4 regions of the Gottfriedia acidiceleris genome follow, and region 1 is predicted to be linked to each of the others. Evidence: riboswitches for the same ligand, from Rfam matches in the RefSeq annotation. Region 1 holds a riboswitch; each other region holds the start of a gene.
What was found. A riboswitch is a leader RNA that binds a small molecule or an ion and turns the genes downstream of it on or off. The one in region 1 is predicted to bind S-adenosylmethionine.
Positions count from the first base shown of each region.

Region 2: linked by a shared signal. The riboswitch ahead of MY490_RS13875 (trans-sulfuration enzyme family protein) and the one ahead of MY490_RS19560 (methionine ABC transporter ATP-binding protein) in region 1 are both predicted to bind S-adenosylmethionine.
Region 3: linked by a shared signal. The riboswitch ahead of mtnK (S-methyl-5-thioribose kinase) and the one ahead of MY490_RS19560 (methionine ABC transporter ATP-binding protein) in region 1 are both predicted to bind S-adenosylmethionine.
Region 4: linked by a shared signal. The riboswitch ahead of MY490_RS16490 (LLM class flavin-dependent oxidoreductase) and the one ahead of MY490_RS19560 (methionine ABC transporter ATP-binding protein) in region 1 are both predicted to bind S-adenosylmethionine.

Region 1 covers NZ_CP096034.1:4,118,048-4,122,446, forward strand. Annotated here, with positions in the region: gene metQ (MetQ/NlpA family ABC transporter substrate-binding protein) at 1-702, opposite strand, end outside; gene MY490_RS19555 (methionine ABC transporter permease) at 725-1,393, opposite strand; gene MY490_RS19560 (methionine ABC transporter ATP-binding protein) at 1,395-2,408, opposite strand; SAM riboswitch class I at 2,548-2,658, opposite strand; gene MY490_RS19565 (hypothetical protein) at 2,736-3,098, opposite strand; gene MY490_RS19570 (thioredoxin family protein) at 3,298-3,621, opposite strand; gene MY490_RS19575 (ribonuclease M5) at 3,637-3,987, opposite strand; gene gcvH (glycine cleavage system protein GcvH) at 4,202-4,399, opposite strand, start outside.
Region 2 covers NZ_CP096034.1:2,910,591-2,914,989, reverse strand. Annotated here, with positions in the region: gene MY490_RS13885 (YcxB family protein) at 1-109, shown strand, start outside; gene MY490_RS13880 (ATP-dependent DNA helicase) at 234-2,507, shown strand; SAM riboswitch class I at 2,587-2,690, shown strand; gene MY490_RS13875 (trans-sulfuration enzyme family protein) at 2,772-3,941, shown strand; gene MY490_RS13870 (trans-sulfuration enzyme family protein) at 3,947-4,399, shown strand, end outside.
Region 3 covers NZ_CP096034.1:2,819,402-2,823,800, reverse strand. Annotated here, with positions in the region: gene MY490_RS13395 (pyridoxal phosphate-dependent aminotransferase) at 1-967, opposite strand, end outside; gene MY490_RS13390 (carbon-nitrogen family hydrolase) at 1,111-1,893, shown strand; SAM riboswitch class I at 1,957-2,115, shown strand; gene mtnK (S-methyl-5-thioribose kinase) at 2,187-3,362, shown strand; gene mtnA (S-methyl-5-thioribose-1-phosphate isomerase) at 3,369-4,399, shown strand, end outside.
Region 4 covers NZ_CP096034.1:3,478,870-3,483,268, forward strand. Annotated here, with positions in the region: gene MY490_RS16485 (ATP-grasp domain-containing protein) at 1-109, opposite strand, end outside; gene MY490_RS16490 (LLM class flavin-dependent oxidoreductase) at 125-1,174, opposite strand; SAM riboswitch class I at 1,320-1,426, opposite strand; gene MY490_RS16495 (Ger(x)C family spore germination protein) at 1,580-2,671, opposite strand; gene MY490_RS16500 (GerAB/ArcD/ProY family transporter) at 2,668-3,759, opposite strand; gene MY490_RS16505 (spore germination protein) at 3,760-4,399, opposite strand, start outside.

The DNA.
Region 1 (4,399 bases):
AACAGCGATAATGTTTACATATGGAGATTCTTTACCTTCTAATGCAATAGCATCCTTCATTGGGTTTAATCCAGCATCAATCGCGTAGTTTGTGTTAATTAACACTGCATCGCCTTCATTGTTTTGATAAACTTTTGGAAGCATTCCAGCGTCTACATCAGCTTGGAATTTTAAGTGTTTTGGATTCTCAGCAATGTCTTTAATTTGAGCTGTAGTTGGATCAATTCCAGCTTTAAGTTTAATTAAACCTTCTTGTTGTAACAAGCTTAACATACGACCATGATCAGCTACTGAGCTACTCATGATAATTTTAGCTCCATCTGGTAGATCATCTAAGCTCTTATATTTTTTAGAGTAGACTCCGATTGGCTCGATGTGGATCCCACCAGCGTTTTCAAATTTATAACCATTTTCTTTCATTTGAGATTCTAAATATGGAATGTGTTGGAAATAGTTTGCATCTAATTCTTTCGAAGCTAGTGCTTTATTTGGTAATACATAATCTTGGAATTTAACAATTTTTAAGTTAATTCCTTCTTTTTTAAGGATAGGTTTAGCTTGTTCTAAAATAACTGCGTGAGGTACATTTGATGCACCAACCACTAATTCTTTATTTTTATCTTCTCCACCTTTATTACATGCTGCTAAAGATAATGCTAAAACACCTGCTCCTAAAATTCCTACGATTTTTTTGAAATTCATTGTCAGTTCCTCCCTTATATGATTAAGCTCTTTTATCTATTTTTGTTGTTACTAAATCACCAATAAATTGAAGAATGAATACGATTAATAAAATAATTACTGTCGCAACAAGCGTTACTTGGTTATTAGAGCGTTGGTATCCTTCCATAAATGCTAAGTTACCAAGTCCACCACCACCTACTACACCAGCCATTGCTGTATAACCAACAATTGCAATTGTAGTAACAGTTAAACCTGAAATAATTGCTGGTAATGCTTCTGGAATTAATACTTTTACGATGATTGTAAATGTGCTAGCTCCCATTGCTCTTGCAGCTTCGATAACACCTTTATCAATTTCACGTAATCCGATTTCGACCATCCTTGCATAGAATGGTGCAGCACCAATAATTAATGCAGGTAATGCTGCTTTTGCTCCAAGCATAGAGCCAAGTATAAAGATCGTAAATGGAATTAATAAAATAATTAAAATGATAAACGGTATTGAACGAAAAATATTTACAAACGCTGCTAGGATTGTATTAAAAAATTTATTTTCAAGAAGCTGATCTTTACTAGTTAAAAATAAGAATAAACCTATTATTAGTCCAAAAATGAACGTTGCAAGAGCAGCGATTACTGTCATGAATAATGTTTCATGAGTAGCTAAAAGCATTGCATCCCAATCAACATTCGGAAAAAGTTGTGTCATCTTATGCTACCTCCACTTCAACTTGTTTTGATTCTAAGTAAGCAATTGCCTCTTTGATGTTATTTATGTCTCCAACAAGTTGAATCTTCATTGTCCCATAAGAGCCTTCAGCAGTTTGAACAATTTTTCCTTGCAAAATGTTAATTTCTATATCAAAGTGCTTAACAACCTCAGAAATATGAGGTTGATCTGCTTGACCATTTTTAAAGGTTAGCTTATAAGTATTATCCTTCCCATCACCTTCAGAAATTACTTCACTGTCTAATTCTTCATCATTGCCTTTGATTTGCGTCACAAATTTCTTTGTAATTGCTTGTTTAGGACGAGTAAATACATCAACAACATGGCCCTCTTCTACTACATTTCCGTTTTCCATTACAGCTACTCGTTGGCATATCTTTTGAATTACATGCATTTCATGAGTAATTAGGATAATTGTAATACCAAGCTGCTTATTAATATTTGTCAGTAAAGCTAATATTGAATCTGTTGTTTCAGGATCTAATGCAGAAGTTGCTTCATCGCATAAAAGAACATCTGGGTTATTAGCAAGTGCTCTTGCAATTCCGACACGTTGCTTTTGACCTCCACTAAGTTCAGAAGGATAAGCATTTTCTCTTCCTTCAAGACCTACAAGTTTAATTAATTCTTTTGCACGATTAATGCTTTCCTTTCTTGAAACTTTAGCAATTTCAAGTGGGAAAAGTATATTTTCTAATACTGTTCTCGACCACAATAAATTAAAATGTTGAAAAATCATCCCTATTTTCTGTCTTGCTTTTCTTAACTGACTTGATGAGCATTTAGAAATCGATTGACCATTAATAATCACTTCACCCGATGTAGGTGACTCAAGTCCATTTAGCATTCGTAATAGCGTACTTTTCCCTGCGCCGCTATATCCGATCATGCCAAAAATTTCACCCGCTTCGATCGTTAACGAAACATTTTGTACTGCGGTAACTGTGCCCTTTTTACCTTTGTATGTTTTACTTACATTATTTATTTGAATCATACACTTGATCTCCTTTCAAAACATTCTAACAACTTATCTTTCAATTTTTTGTAAGTAAGTACTTTTTTAGTCGCATAAAACAAAAAAACCTTTCAACTCACATGAGCAGAAAGGTTTAACATACAAAAAGTATTCCTTTCTCTCATCTCTCAAAGCATATGCTTTGCAGGAATTAGCACCATTTCAATGACAATCATTGACGGTTGCTGGGTTTCACAGGGCACAGTCCCTCCACCTCTCTCGATAAGAGTTAACTTACGATCTATTAAGTTGTTTAACGCAATTTCTTTAACGTAAGTCCAATTCTACAAAGTTAGACACTAGTTGTCAACAATTTTCTAAAAGTTTTTTTTCGTTATTAACACTCGTATATTGAAAAATTGTTTCCATTAGTAGTAATAATCGATAGTTCCCTTCAAAAGAAGCATCACTTAGTTTTATTAAGAGTCCTAACCTTTGCGAACCTGAATTTAGATATTCCCATCCATCTTTTGAAAAATTAACTCTAAGTTGCGGAATCGAACGATCAATTATCTCGATAAAAGGAGCCTTTTTACTTAACTTTATATACACTTTTTCATTTAGACAGTTAAATTCTACAATCCTTTCTTCGATTGGCAAAATAATTTGCAAATATTCTTTTTTTATAAATAAGTTTCTAGCTTGTCCAATCCACTCCTTGATTTCCATAATAAACACCTCTTCCGGATTCTTTAATCTTATTTTCTCATAGATAAGAGGTGTATTCTTTATAATTCGCTCGACATTTACCTTGATAATAATCTATATTTTAATTTTATTTCTACAGCATTCAACTCATTTCCCGAGAAATATGTCTAATATCTGGAAATATTTTAAGCCAAATAAAAAGAGTGCAAATAGTATGCACTCATCGTTTAATATATAAATTATATTTTTTTAACAATTCATGTAAATATGGTACAGACTGGAAAGCGTAAATTTTTTGTTTCATTTCCCCATTTTCAAAAATAAGTAAACAAGGTACACTTTCAACCTTCCAGCTTTGAGCTTCTTCCACTATTTCATTAATATTCACCTTACTTAGAGGTAAATTTGGCAGAATCTCATTTACAATTTCTAGCATTTTAGAAGCGACTTGGCATGTACCACACATTGCGGTATAAATATAAATAACTGTCGTCTCTTTTGATTGAATTCTTTGCATTATTTCATTCTTTGTCCATTGCTGCATAATCTTTATTCCTCTTTAATTTGTACGTAAATAATCTGTAAATACTAAAATATCTGCCCCTAATAATACACTAGCTAAATGTTGACTCGGAGCTGTTGCCACTTCACGATAACTTCTATCAATGTACAGATGCTCTGCCTGTGGAAATTCTCTTTTCAAGAGTCTTCTAAGCTTTTCACCAGCCTCATCTGCATCTACTAACACATAGATTTCTCTTAGATCTAACATTTCAGCAAGCTCATCTAGCTTTGAAGTACCAACTGTACCATTCGTACAGATAATATCTACAGGCTCCTTTATAATCGTCTGTATTTTTCTTTTATCAGTAGTACCTTCGACAATGATAACTTTTCTTTGATCTTCAATATTCACTGGGCATCACCTAATGTATAGGACTCAAAAACTTTTGACTAAAAATCTTTTGTATATAGTATATTCGATTTTCCTTTTGTTGTTTCCTTTTTTTCCCTAAATGAAAATGTCCCTTTAAATTATGTTTTATGTAAATAAGTTAAGCTTTATTACTTTTATTATACACATAAAATAAAAAAGCGCCCAAAAAGGACGCTTTTTTAGATAATTAATCTTGATTGATCATTTCTTCGTATTGACCAGCAGTCATTAACTCCTCAAGTTCAGAAGCATTTGTAGCTTCAACAACTACCATCCATGCTTTTTCGTAAGGAGATTCGTTTACGAATTCAGGATTTTCATCTAGATCAGAGTTTACTTCAATTACTTTACCACTGATTGGAGCATATAGTTCAGATACTGTTTT
Region 2 (4,399 bases), 1.2 Mb from region 1:
CTTTTCAAGTATGCAAGCCATTGTAATACCACTAGAAGCAATAAAAGATGATATTGAGAAATTATTACAATTTTACAGGAAATATAATATTCAAGTTTTATATTGCTAGTTGAATAGTGTATTCTGATCTCTAAAAGTTCAAGTTATTTTAACTTGGACTTTTTTATTGTTACTTTTCATTTTTAATCAAGAAAGAGGAATTATGATAAAATGTAAAAAAGGAGGGTACTCACTTGGAGAATTGTATAAAGGTTTCAGTTCGAACGCTAGTTGAGTATGCTCATACAGCGGGAAGTATCAATATAACATATAAAAGTTCGGTTTCATTAATTGAGGGAACAAAGGCACACCAAAAAATCCAAAGAGAATATGGTGAATTGGATGTAAAAGAACGACCTATATCCGGCACCATAACATTGGATCAATTGGTGTTTCAGATAGAAGGCCGTTGTGATGGATTATTACTTAAGGATGATCAATATATAATAGAAGAAATTAAATCAACAATGAAGGATTTAAATGAAATTAATGAGAATTCATATCCTGTTCATTGGGCTCAAGCAAAAGTGTATGGATATTTTATTTGCGAAGAATTAAAGCTTGAAAAGATTATACTTAGACTTACATATATTAACATTTTAACTGAACAAAAAATAAGCTTCGATCTTTTGTTTACAAAGGATGAATTAACAAATTACTTATACAAAATGCTAGAAATTTATTATCCATTTGCAAAATGGAAATATGATCATATTGTGTTAAGGAATGAGACAATAAAAGAATTAAATTTTCCCTTTCCTTCTTTTAGAAAAGGACAAAGAAAATTAGCTGGTGCAGTCTATCAAACGATTCAAGAAGGTAATAATTTATTTGCTGTTGCACCAACTGGAATAGGAAAAACGGTATCAACTATTTTTCCAACTGTTAAAAGTATAGGTGAAAATAGTATAAATCGGATGTTTTACTTAACTTCTAAGACGATTACTAGGACTGTTGCCGAAGAAGCGTTTAAACGCATGACAGATCAAGGACTTTGTATAAAGTGTACGACGATTACAGCAAAAGATAAAATCTGTTTTAAGGAAGAGACGATGTGTCAAAAGGATTATTGTGAATATGCCAATGGTTATTATGACCGGATAAATGATGCTGTCCTTGATATACTTTCATCGGAAAAAGCGCTAACCAGAGAGAAAATAGAAGTATATGCACGAAAACATACAGTTTGTCCTTTTGAATACTCATTAGATTTATTAAATTCTTCAGATGCTATTATTTGTGATGTGAATTATATTTTCGATCCAAGAGTATCGTTGAAACGATTATTTGATGAACATAAACGAAGTTCAGTTTTATTAATTGATGAAGCTCATAATCTTGTTGATCGGGCAAGAGAAATGTATTCTGCAAGTCTATTCAAATCTAAATTTTTAGAGTTGAAAAATAGATATAAAAATGTAAAAGATGAACTTTATGCCATAATAAATGAAATAAATAAGCGATTGATTGAATTAAGAAAGAAATGGAAGGACGTTGTAACCCCAGTTTCAAAAGAAATTGATGAGGATTTATTGGAACTTCTACATACATTTAATGAAATTGTTGAAATAAAATTACAGGAAATGGACGAGGACGAAAATAAAGAACTTTTACTTGATACTTATTTTGAGTCACTTAACTTCGTCAAAATTACAGAATTTTTTGATGAAAATTACGTATGCTACTATGAATTTTATAAAAGTGAAGTTCATTTAAAGTTATTTTGCCTTGATCCATCTAAAGTAGTGAATGACGTAATAAAAAGATTTCGCTCTACAATCTATTTTTCAGCTACTTTAACGCCAATACAATATTTTCAAGATATGCTTGGTGATCAAAGTCGTGATTATACAATTTCAATCGATTCTCCTTTTCATAGGGAGCAACTGGAAGTAACAATTGACCCTCTATCAACACGATATCAAGATCGTGAAAGAAATTTAGAAAGATTAATTGATTCGGTGTATAAAGAAATTACGAAAAGAAAAGGTAATTATTTAGTTTTTTATCCGTCTTATCAATATTTAATTCAAAGTGTTGATTTATTTAAAGAGAAATACCCTAACATAAAAACAATTATTCAAGAAAATGGTATGACTGAAATTGAGCGAGAAGAGTTCCTTGTACAATTTGATAGTCTCAATGAGGAAACGTTAGTTGGCTTTGCTGTATTAGGTGGTATATTCTCTGAAGGGATCGATTTAAAGGGTGATCGATTAAATGGTGTCGTAATAGTTGGTGTAGGATTGCCGCAGATTTGTTTAGAAAGAAATATTTTAAAGGAGCATTTTCAGTCGGTAGGAAAAAATGGGTATTATTATGCATATGTCTTTCCAGGTATGAATAAAGTAATGCAAGCGGGTGGGAGAGTTATTCGATCTGAATCAGATGAAGGGACTTTATTACTAATTGATGATCGATATAAGAGCACACTTTATCAAAGTTTATTACCTGAAGCATGGAAATGAAAAGTTAATAATTAACTGATGAAAAAAAATGATTGATAATTATCAGAGTTTTTAATATACTTATCAATATAATTTAATAATCTTATCAAGAGCGGTGGAGGGACTGGCCCGACGAAACCCGGCAACTCTAGTGAAAACTAGAAAGTGCTAAATCCTGCAGGTGAAAAACCTGGAAGATAAGAGCGATATGTATATTTTGCGGACATAACCACTTCTTATTTTTTAGGAAGTGGTTTTTTATTTGACTAAAATGGGGGATTTATAATGACTAACACAAAAGAGGCTTTAAACACGAATAAAACATCGATTGAAACAGTAGCTGTACATGGAAGTAAAGGCTATGATCCATTAACAGGTGCGATCAGTTATCCAATTTATCAATCTGCTACATTTAAGCATGCAGGACTTCATCAATCGACGGGGTATGATTATGCAAGATTACAAAATCCAACTCGAGAAGAAGTCGAAAATACTGTTGCAAAATTAGAAAGTGCAAATTATGGTGTTGCATTCTCAACAGGAAATGCAGCCGTTACTGCAGTATTAAGCTTATTTAAAAAAGGTGACCACCTAATTGTTTCAGATGATTTATACGGTGGTACATATCGTTTATTCGAAGAAATTTATTCACCATATGGACTTGAGCATAATTTTGTGGATACTACAGAAATTGAAAATATTCTTGATGCACTTAAACCGAACACAAAAGGAATTTTTATTGAAACACCATCAAATCCAATGATGAAAGTAACTGATTTAAAAAGAGTAGTAGAGATTGCAAAAGAACGAGATATTATTGTGATTGTGGATAATACATTTTTAACACCTTATTTCTTTAGACCAATTGAATTAGGGGCAGATGTTGTTGTTCATAGTGGAACAAAGTATTTAGGTGGACATAATGATACACTTGCTGGTTTTGTCGTGACTAATTCAGAATATACGAATGAACGAATTCGTTATTATCAAAAATCAACAGGTGCAACATTAGCTCCTTTTGACTCTTGGTTAATTTTAAGAGGAATTAAAACATTACATTTACGCATGGAATACAGTCAAAAAAATGCAATTGTACTTGCGAAGTTTTTAGAAAATCATCCAAATGTTACTGATGTATATTATGTAGGGTTACCAACACATAAAGGGTATTCAATTATTAAAGAACAAGCAACTGGATTTGGTGCGATGATTTCATTTAAAGTGAAAGATTTAAGTTTGGTTGAACAGGTCTTAGGTAGCGTTAAAGTCATTACATTCGCAGAAAGCTTAGGTGGAGTTGAATCATTAATTACGTATCCTCATACGCAAACTCATTCAGAAATGCCAGAAGAATTTAAAAGAAAGCTTGGTCTAGATGACCATACACTTCGATTATCTGTTGGTATTGAACATATTGATGATTTATTAAATGACTTAGAAAATGCATTGGGGTGATGAGTATGCAATTTGGAACGAAATTAATTCATAATGGCAACGAAATAGATCAGGCAACAGGAGCGTTAAGTATACCTATTTATCAGACTTCAACATTTCATCAATTTGATATAGAGAATTTTAGTAAATACGACTATGCAAGAAGTGGAAATCCAACAAGAGAAGCGCTAGAAAATACAATTGCAAAATTAGAAAATGGTGTGCGCGGCTTTGCGTTTTCATCAGGCATGGCTGCAATCTCATCTGTATTATCTTTGTTCTCAGCTGGAGATCATATAGTCATTTGTGAAGATGTGTATGGAGGAACATTTAGAATAGCGACAAAAGTATTAAATCGTTTCGGAATCGATTTTACATTCGTAGATGCTTCTAAATTACAAGAGATTAAAGCCGGGATAAAGTCTAATACAAAAGGACTTTATTTAGAAACACCGTCTAACCCTCTTTTGAAAATTACT
Region 3 (4,399 bases), 1.3 Mb from region 1:
CTGCTGGTGCAGTTACTTCCCATCCAATTTCGTGACAACCGCTAATAAATACATTTCTACGCTCTTCATATAGTTCCAATAGTTGTTTTACACTTTCTTGAGATTCAGTTAGCGCAGCAGTGGCAGCTTCTTGAACAGCAGGGAAGATGCTAACATAAAGATGATCCTGTAATAGATTAATTGCTGAAATAACCTCTTTATTTCCAACTGCAAAACCGATTCTCCAGCCAGCCATATTATAAGTTTTAGAAAGGGTATAAATTTCAATCCCGGATTCCTTTGCTCCTGGCGTTTGAAGATAACTTAAAGGTTTTTTGCCGTCAAAACCAAATGCACCGTAAGCAAAATCATGACAAACGGTAATTTGATTATTTTTTGCTAGCTCAACAGTTTCTTTAAAAAATTCTTCTGTTGCTATAGCTCCTGTGGGATTATTTGGATAATTAATAAATAATATTTTACTAGCTTCCAAAACATCCTGAGGAATTAATTTATAATCTGGTAAAAATTGATTTTCTTCAAGTAATGGAAGCATGTATGGAACTGTTTTTGAAAGAGATATACCAGATAAATAGTCTGGATAGCCTGGGTCTGGAACTAAAATTGTATCTCCTTCGTCACATAAACAAAGTGGTAGCTCAACTAATCCAGCTTTTCCACCGAATAATATGGCTACTTCTTCATCTGGGTCTAAATCAACATCATACTCTCGTTTATAAAATTCTACAACAGCATTTTTTAAAGAGCTCATTCCTCTAAACGGAGAATAACGATGAGTTAATGGGTTCTCAACAGACTTTTGCAATGCTTTTATAATATGGTCTGGTGTAGGTTGATCTGGATTTCCTTGACCAAGATTAATGACATCATGACCATTACCTATTGACTGATTCACTTTTTGGACTAGTGAAGCAAAAAATTGTTTTGGTAAATTGTTTAATAGTTTACTATGATTCAAGTTAATCACTCCAAAAATATAATAAAATTAATTTGAATAGATCGTTTCTTAATCGAATGATTTTCATGAACGACTGTTGCAATAACTTTCACCATCATATATGCTCGATTTAAAAATGTCTATAAAATTTAGAATAGGGTGAATAAATTGTGATTAAAATTGCGTGTATTCAATCTGACGTTATTTTAGGTAAATCAAAAGCTAATTTAGAAAAAATGAAAACTCAAATAAACGAAGCTGTTAAAGAAAATGTCCGTATAATAGTATTACCAGAATTATGGACAACAGGCTATTGTTTGGAAGAAATTGGTTTGCACACAGGAGAACAAGAAGCTGTTATTTCTGAACTTCAGTCCATCGCAAAATTAAATAACGTAATATTGATTGCTGGTTCGTTCCCAATTGCAAGGGAAAATGGTGTTACGAATACGTTATTTGTTATTAGCTGTACTGGCGAATTAGTAAAAACTTATGATAAAGTTCATTTGTTCCAGTTAATGAACGAGCATCATTATCTACAATCAGGTGAAACAGATGGCCTTTTTGAAATTGATGGATTAACGGCTGCAGGTTTTGTTTGCTATGATTTGCGTTTTCCGGAATGGATTGGAGCTCATTCCCAAAAAGGTGCAAAAGTTTTATTTTTCGTTGCCGAATGGCCAATTCAAAGAATGAACCATTGGGAAATCTTATTAAAAGCAAGAGCAATCGAAAATCAGTGTTATGTTGTTGCTTGTAATCGAGTAGGAAAAGATTTAGCAAATACATTTGGTGGAGGATCAATGATCATTGACCCTTGGGGAGAATTAGTTACTAAAGGTAGCACGAATGAAGAAATCGTTTTTGGCGAAATTGATCCGAAAAAAGTCGATGAAATACGTGGTACAATTCCTATTTTTGAAGACAGAAAAGAAGAAATTTACAAAAAGTTTTAAAAAAGTAATTGACAAATTAAAAAACGATAAACTAAAATACGATTATAAAATCAAATATGCGAACTCTTATTTCGAGTAGGCGGAGGGATTTGGCCCGACGATGCCCAGCAACCGACCGTAATACCATTGTGAAATGGGGCGTATTGAATACGCCTGAGCTTAAATGCTCAGTAAGGCACGGTGCTAATTCCAACAGAAAAGAAATTTTCTGGTAGATAAGAGACGAAAGCCAATTAGCATTGCCTCTTTTCGTCTCTGAAAAGAGGCTTTTTATTTTGCAAAATTCAAGGGGGATGAATTTAGTGACTGTCATTGAACGAAAAGAATATAGACCATTAACAGAAGCAACTGCAATTACTTATTTACAAAAACTTGGCTATTTTAAAAATGAACTATGTGAATGCATAGAAATTGGGGATGGGAATTTAAATTTAGTATTTAAAGTTAATCCAGTAGGAAGCGAGAAAGGGTTAATTATTAAACAGGCTCTACCATACGCAAAAGTTGTTGGTGAAAGCTGGCCACTTACTTTAAAGCGAGCTACGATCGAGAGTAATGCGACAAAAATATACAATGAGTTAATCCCGTTACATGCACCGAAAATTTTAGAACATGATGAAGAGCAAGCCGTAACTGTAATGGAGGATCTTTCACACTTACAAATTTTACGAAAAGGTTTCATTGAGAAAAAAAGCTATCCGTTTTTAGCTGAACATATCGGTGAATTTTTAGCTAAATCATTATTTTTCACTTCAGACTTCGGAACTTCACCAGCTAAGAAAAAAGAGCTAGAGTATCTTTTTAATAACCCTGACTTATGTGATATTACAGAAAACCTTGTTTATACAGATCCATTCTTTAACAGTGAAACAAATAGTTTTGAAGAAGAATTAACAGATGAAATTCAAGGACTATGGAATGATGCAGATTTACAAATTGAGGTTGCGAAACTAAAATTAGATTTTTTATCGAAAAAAGAAGCTTTATTACATGGTGATTTACATACGGGAAGCATTTTCGTATCTGAAACTGAAACCAAAGTAATTGACCCGGAATTTGCATTTGTCGGACCGATCGGATTTGATTTAGGGCAAATTCAAGCAAATTTGCTTTTTCAACTTTTCAGCCGTACTGAACTAAAAGACGAAATTATTGAACACATTTTAAACATTGAAAAAGTGTTTAATGAAACATTTATTCGACTATGGGAACAGCATAGTGTTAGACCATTTAACCAAAAAGCTCTGATTAAAGAAAAATTAGAAGGTTATTGGGTGGATGCAATTGGGGTTATTGGATGTGAATTAATCCGAAGAAGTATCGGTCTTGCTCACGTTGAAGATATTGATTCATTAGAACATAATCAAAAAATAGAAGCAAAGAAAAAAGTCTTAAAATTCGGAGTTTATTGTATAAAAAATAGATTTACTATTAGGAATATTGGAAATTTACTTATTGGATTGGAGTAATAATCGATGACTACATTACAGCAAATACCTGAATCATTACAATGGAACGGTGAAAGTTTAAAAATTTTAGACCAAACTAAACTACCAACGGAAATACACTATTTTGATGCAACGACATTATTAGATGTACGTGAAGCAATCGTAAAATTACAAGTAAGAGGAGCACCAGCGATTGGTTTAGCAGCTGCATATGGACTTTATTTAGGTGTTCGAGAACTTGAAACTGAACAAATTGATGAATTTCATCAACAAGCAAGATTATTAGCGGATGAACTAATTAGTGCTAGACCAACTGCAGTTAATTTAGCATGGGCCGTTGAAAAACTAATTGGATCAAGTAAAGAAGCAGTGACTGTATCCGAAGCTAAATTAATCATCATGGAAGAAGCGATTAAATTACATGTAGCAGATGAGGCAACTTGCAAGGAAATCGGAGAAAATGCTTTAACATTATTACATGACGGAGCTGCAGTATTAACTCATTGCAACGCAGGGAGTATTGCGACAAGTCGATACGGAACAGCTTTAGCTCCACTTCACTTAGCAAAAGAAAAAGGCTGGGAAATTTCGGCTTATGCAACAGAAACAAGACCAGTATTTCAAGGTGCGAGACTGACATCTTGGGAATTGAACCAAAGTGGTATTCCAGTTACATTATTAACTGATAATATGGTCGGCTACTTATTACAAAATAAAAAAGTAGATGCAGTTATCGTTGGTGCTGATCGCATTACAGCAAATGGAGATACTGCAAATAAAATTGGAACTTTACAATTAGCGATTTTAGCTAACTTTTACCAAATTCCATTTTATGTAGCTGCTCCATTATCGACAATTGATTTATCAATCGAATCAGGGAATGAAATTGTAATTGAACAACGCGACCGTACTGAAGTAACGCATATCGGAAATGTTCAAATTGCCCCTGAAGGAATAGATGTATTAAATCCAGCATTTGACGTGACGCCGAATGAATTAATAACGGCGATTATTACGGAAAAAGGAATTGTTTCTAGCGATTATAAGGAAACGTTTAA
Region 4 (4,399 bases), 640 kb from region 1:
TACCTTCATCTAAATGCCATTCCTCATAAGGAACTCCAAGCTCCTCTAATCTTTTTGTTAAATGGATTGTCCACTCACTGTTTTCATGTATTACATATACCTTACTCATTTTAATATCCCCTTTCTAGCTTTTTATTAAACTACGTTTTTGTTCTACTAATGGCATAACCTGCTTTGAAAAGCGTTCCATTTCCTCTAGTTGAGGTGAAAATTGTAATAATAATAAGTCTAAGTCAGCTTCTTCATATTGTAAAATTCGGTCTGCAATTTGCTCTGGTGTCCCTACTAGATTTGGTCTTAGACCACGATTTGAAACTGAGTAATCTTGTAATTGTATTTGTTGCTCTAATTGTGATTTTGTCGTGAAGTCTTTAAAGCCAGCATAACCGCTTGAATCTTTCACAGTCGTAATTTTTTCAAGCTCAGCCAAAGCCTCTTCTTCTGTATCTCTACAAATAACATAAGCAGCCATACCGAAAGAACTTAAAGGTGCATTGCCAGTTTGTTCACGACGTACCTTCATATCTGTTACTTTCTGTTTAATTTCTTCAACTGTTCCACCGTGCATCACATATGCGTCACATTTTTCAACAATTGTTTGCTTGCCTTTTTCACTTTCACCACCTGCATAAAGAATCGGATTTGGTCTTTGAACAGGTTTAGGAGCAAGCTTCGTACCCTTTAAATCATAAAATTTTCCTGAATAATTGAATGTTTCTTCTGTCCATAAGCCTTTTAAAACATCAATAAACTCCTCTGTACGAGCATAACGATCATCATGTTCTGTAAAAATACCGCCATATTGACGAGCTTCTTCTGCCCACCATGCAGAAACTACGTTTAGCGTAAAACGGCCGTTACTGATTTGATCGATATTAGCAGCCATTTTAGCTGTTACGGCTGGATTATGAAAACCTGGACGAATCGCGGTCATAATTTCAATTTTTTCCGTCACTGCAGCAAGTGCCGCTGCTGTTGACCAGGCTTCAAGTGAATCATGCTCTGGACCTTTAATATCGTTTAAATATAATTCAGCGATTAAAGTAGTCGAGTATCCCCATTTTTCAGCTGATTGAATGACCTCTTTAGCATAATCAAATGTTGGTGGCATGCTTTCGTCATCCACATTACGTAACCATCCTCCAAAAATCGGTAACCAAAAACCATATTTCATTTCTATTCTCTCCTTTATCATTAAAATTATCTAGTTTTCTCATTGGTTAAGTTGGGATTATATTTGTTTAACCTCCTGCGTAAATAAATAAAAAATAGAAAAAGCCTCCTTCATTCAGAAAGAGGCATCGGAAACAATTGTTTTCGACTTATCTATCAGAATGATTTCATTCTGCAGGAAGTGGCACCGTTCCTTAAAAAGGAGGTTGCCGGACGTCATAGGGCCTGATCCCTCGGTCACTCTCGATAAGTTTGAATTATGTAATTTCTTTAACTGAATCTTAAATCCTAGTAAACAGATTGTCAATAATGGAATTTAAACATTTTTATTAAGACAGCGCTTTCATTGTTGTATTTATTAGTAAAGATAAAATTTTATAATTATTTAATTAACATTCAATCGAAGTTAATACATAGTACCAGTTCCCTTTAAGTTCACTTCTGATTTTACTCGAAATTCAAGTTTCGGATAAATTTCTTCCCACTTATTTATTTCTTTTTTTGTCACTCCGTATTTTGCTTGAAAGTTTAACCCAAGTCCAAGTGGATCAACATTTAATTCCTGTAGCCGTTCTAGAAATTTTTTTGTTCTTGAGCTCATAAATATTGATGCTATTTTCTCATACTCTTTCAATTCTCTATTTTGATGTATTGATTTTTTAGATTCCTCAATAAATCCTTTTACCTTTATATGAACGTCTACATATGGCTTTTTATTTTTGGGCACAACGATTTCCATGTCAGTTTTCGTATTTCCAGCACTTACGTAAAATTGATTTTTTCCTTTTCCAACATTAATTAGTGTTGTTTTTTCTGGATTTAAAAGCTCATTAAGTAATCTTGTTTCATCGCGATTTAATACAGCTTTAAATTTTGTTCCTTTAAAAACTGCGGAAGTATTAATTTTAAAGGAACTATCGAACGGTTCAAGAATAGGTAAATATGGATCTATACCGTTTTCCTTCAATCGCATATAATAATCATTAAGTATCTCTGTCATTACATATGGTGACCTATTTAATTCTTCATTAAAAGCTAACACAACAGCGTTACCCGCTAATCTCTCTGATTTAACCTTCCATGATAAAGCTTCTTTTGCAGATGGTTCTCCTACAGCTACATAAGCAACTCCTTGAATATCTGGCCGTTTAATAAACCACTTCATCAAATCAATTTGGTTTACAACTAGTAGCTCTTTATCGATAGCGATTATCCTACAATGAGCAAAATCCAATTTTTTATCTACTAAAGATTGGATTATTCTAATTGCCTCAGAAACTGAAGTTGATTTTTGAGAGATAATTTGAAAATTAGACCTTCCTGCTCCAACTTGTGCTGAAGGGATGGCTAATTTCACTGACACAAGGTAGACGCCATTTTCATCTGTTTGATCGATTCCTATGCCTACGACAAAAAAACGTTTATCAACATCGAGTAATTGGCAACCAGACATAAAACTTAATTCCATAATTAACAATAACGTTAAAATACGTTTCATGCTCTTTGCCTCCGAGATAAGAAAAAAATTAAACCTACTAATATGACTTCAGCAGGAAAACGGATATTTTGCCATATTTTAATAAGATCAAATAATTCTCTTTCGTTAGTAATCATCTGCAAAATCATCGTAAGGACTCCAAAAAATAGTAAGATCATATATCCATAAAATTTCCTTTTTTTAGCAGGTTTCAAATTATAATTAAAGAACATTCCTTCAAATAGTTTTAAACCAACATGCCATGTTAATATGCCAAAGAGCAGTGATAACAAAAGGAATATATAAAGCATCAAATATAGCACTCTTTCGATAAACCCATATTCCATCCTAAGAGAATCAGTTATGAAAATCCAAGGAAACACTACATCATTAACTCCTTTAACACCTAAAAAAGCAATTGGGACGAAAAATGTAAAACTAATTACAATCAATCCGATTAAAGGTAAAATCCACAAAAATCTAACAACCTTTTTAGTATCAAGATAACGATTGAGGATAACTAGATTTATATAGCCTATAAAAAAATAAGTAGAAGCCGAAAGAGAGCTATAATTAGGCATTTGCCAAAAGTAATGGAGTATTCTTTTAATATGGACGAAATAAAAATATTTGCTTGCCATAGCTTTATAAACAATGAAAAAAACAATTGGAGTAGCTATAAGAACCATTATTTCAATAACGTTGAGTATTGATTTTGTATGATTATTTGCTCCAAAAATAACAATAACTAGAAAAAAAACTAAAACGTATTTCATATTCAACTCAGTAATTAAATACAGTACAGTTATATAAGTGAAAGAAATTAATACAAAAGCCCCGGCAGCCAACCACATTACGCCTAAAAATGCTAAGTAAGTGTTTTTTAAAAGCTTGGGTAATCTATTGTTAAAAATTTCGGGCAATCCTTTATTAGGAAATTTACTTATTCCAATCGTAAAAAAGTAAATAAAAATTCCACCAACGAAAACACCCAACAACATCGATATAAGAGACCCATTAAAACGCTCGCCAATTAAAACCATTGGTGCATTGATAATAATGTTCAACATCATTGTTAACAGTACAGTATAGTAAAAGTGACGAGTCAACTAGCTTTGCCCCTCCTTTGGGTTCTCAGAAATCGTTTCAACTTTGTCGGAAGATCCCCATGCAATCGCTAAAAAAGGAGTCCCAAAGCTTCGCTTATTAGCTAAATAACATATAAGTACAAGCATACCTCCAACTAAACCGACCATTCCAAATAGAGTTGCTAATAAAATCAGTGGGTATCTAATACATCGAATTGAGAAACTCATGGAACTAATTGGTATCGTAAAGTTAGAAATGGCGACAAATGCTGTAATAATAATCATGATGGAACTTACAAGTTGTGCTTGTTGTGCAGCTTGACCAAGAATAAGTCCACCAACAGTCGTAGCTGTTGGGCCAATTACTCTTGGTAGTCTAATACTAGCTTCAACTAACATTTCAACAGCTAACATCATAAAAAGCACTTCAAAAATTGATGGATAAGGAACTCCTGCCCTACTACCCGCAATCGTCAAAGTAAGTTGTGACCTTAATATTTCCGGATTATACGAGGTAATCGCAACATAAAAAGCAGGTAACACCAATGTAATAAAAAGGGCTAAATATCGTATTGATTGCAAAAGTTTTTTTATCCAAAATGAATGGTATAAGTCATCCATTGAGGAAATAAAATCAAAAAATACTGTAGGCGTACTTAAA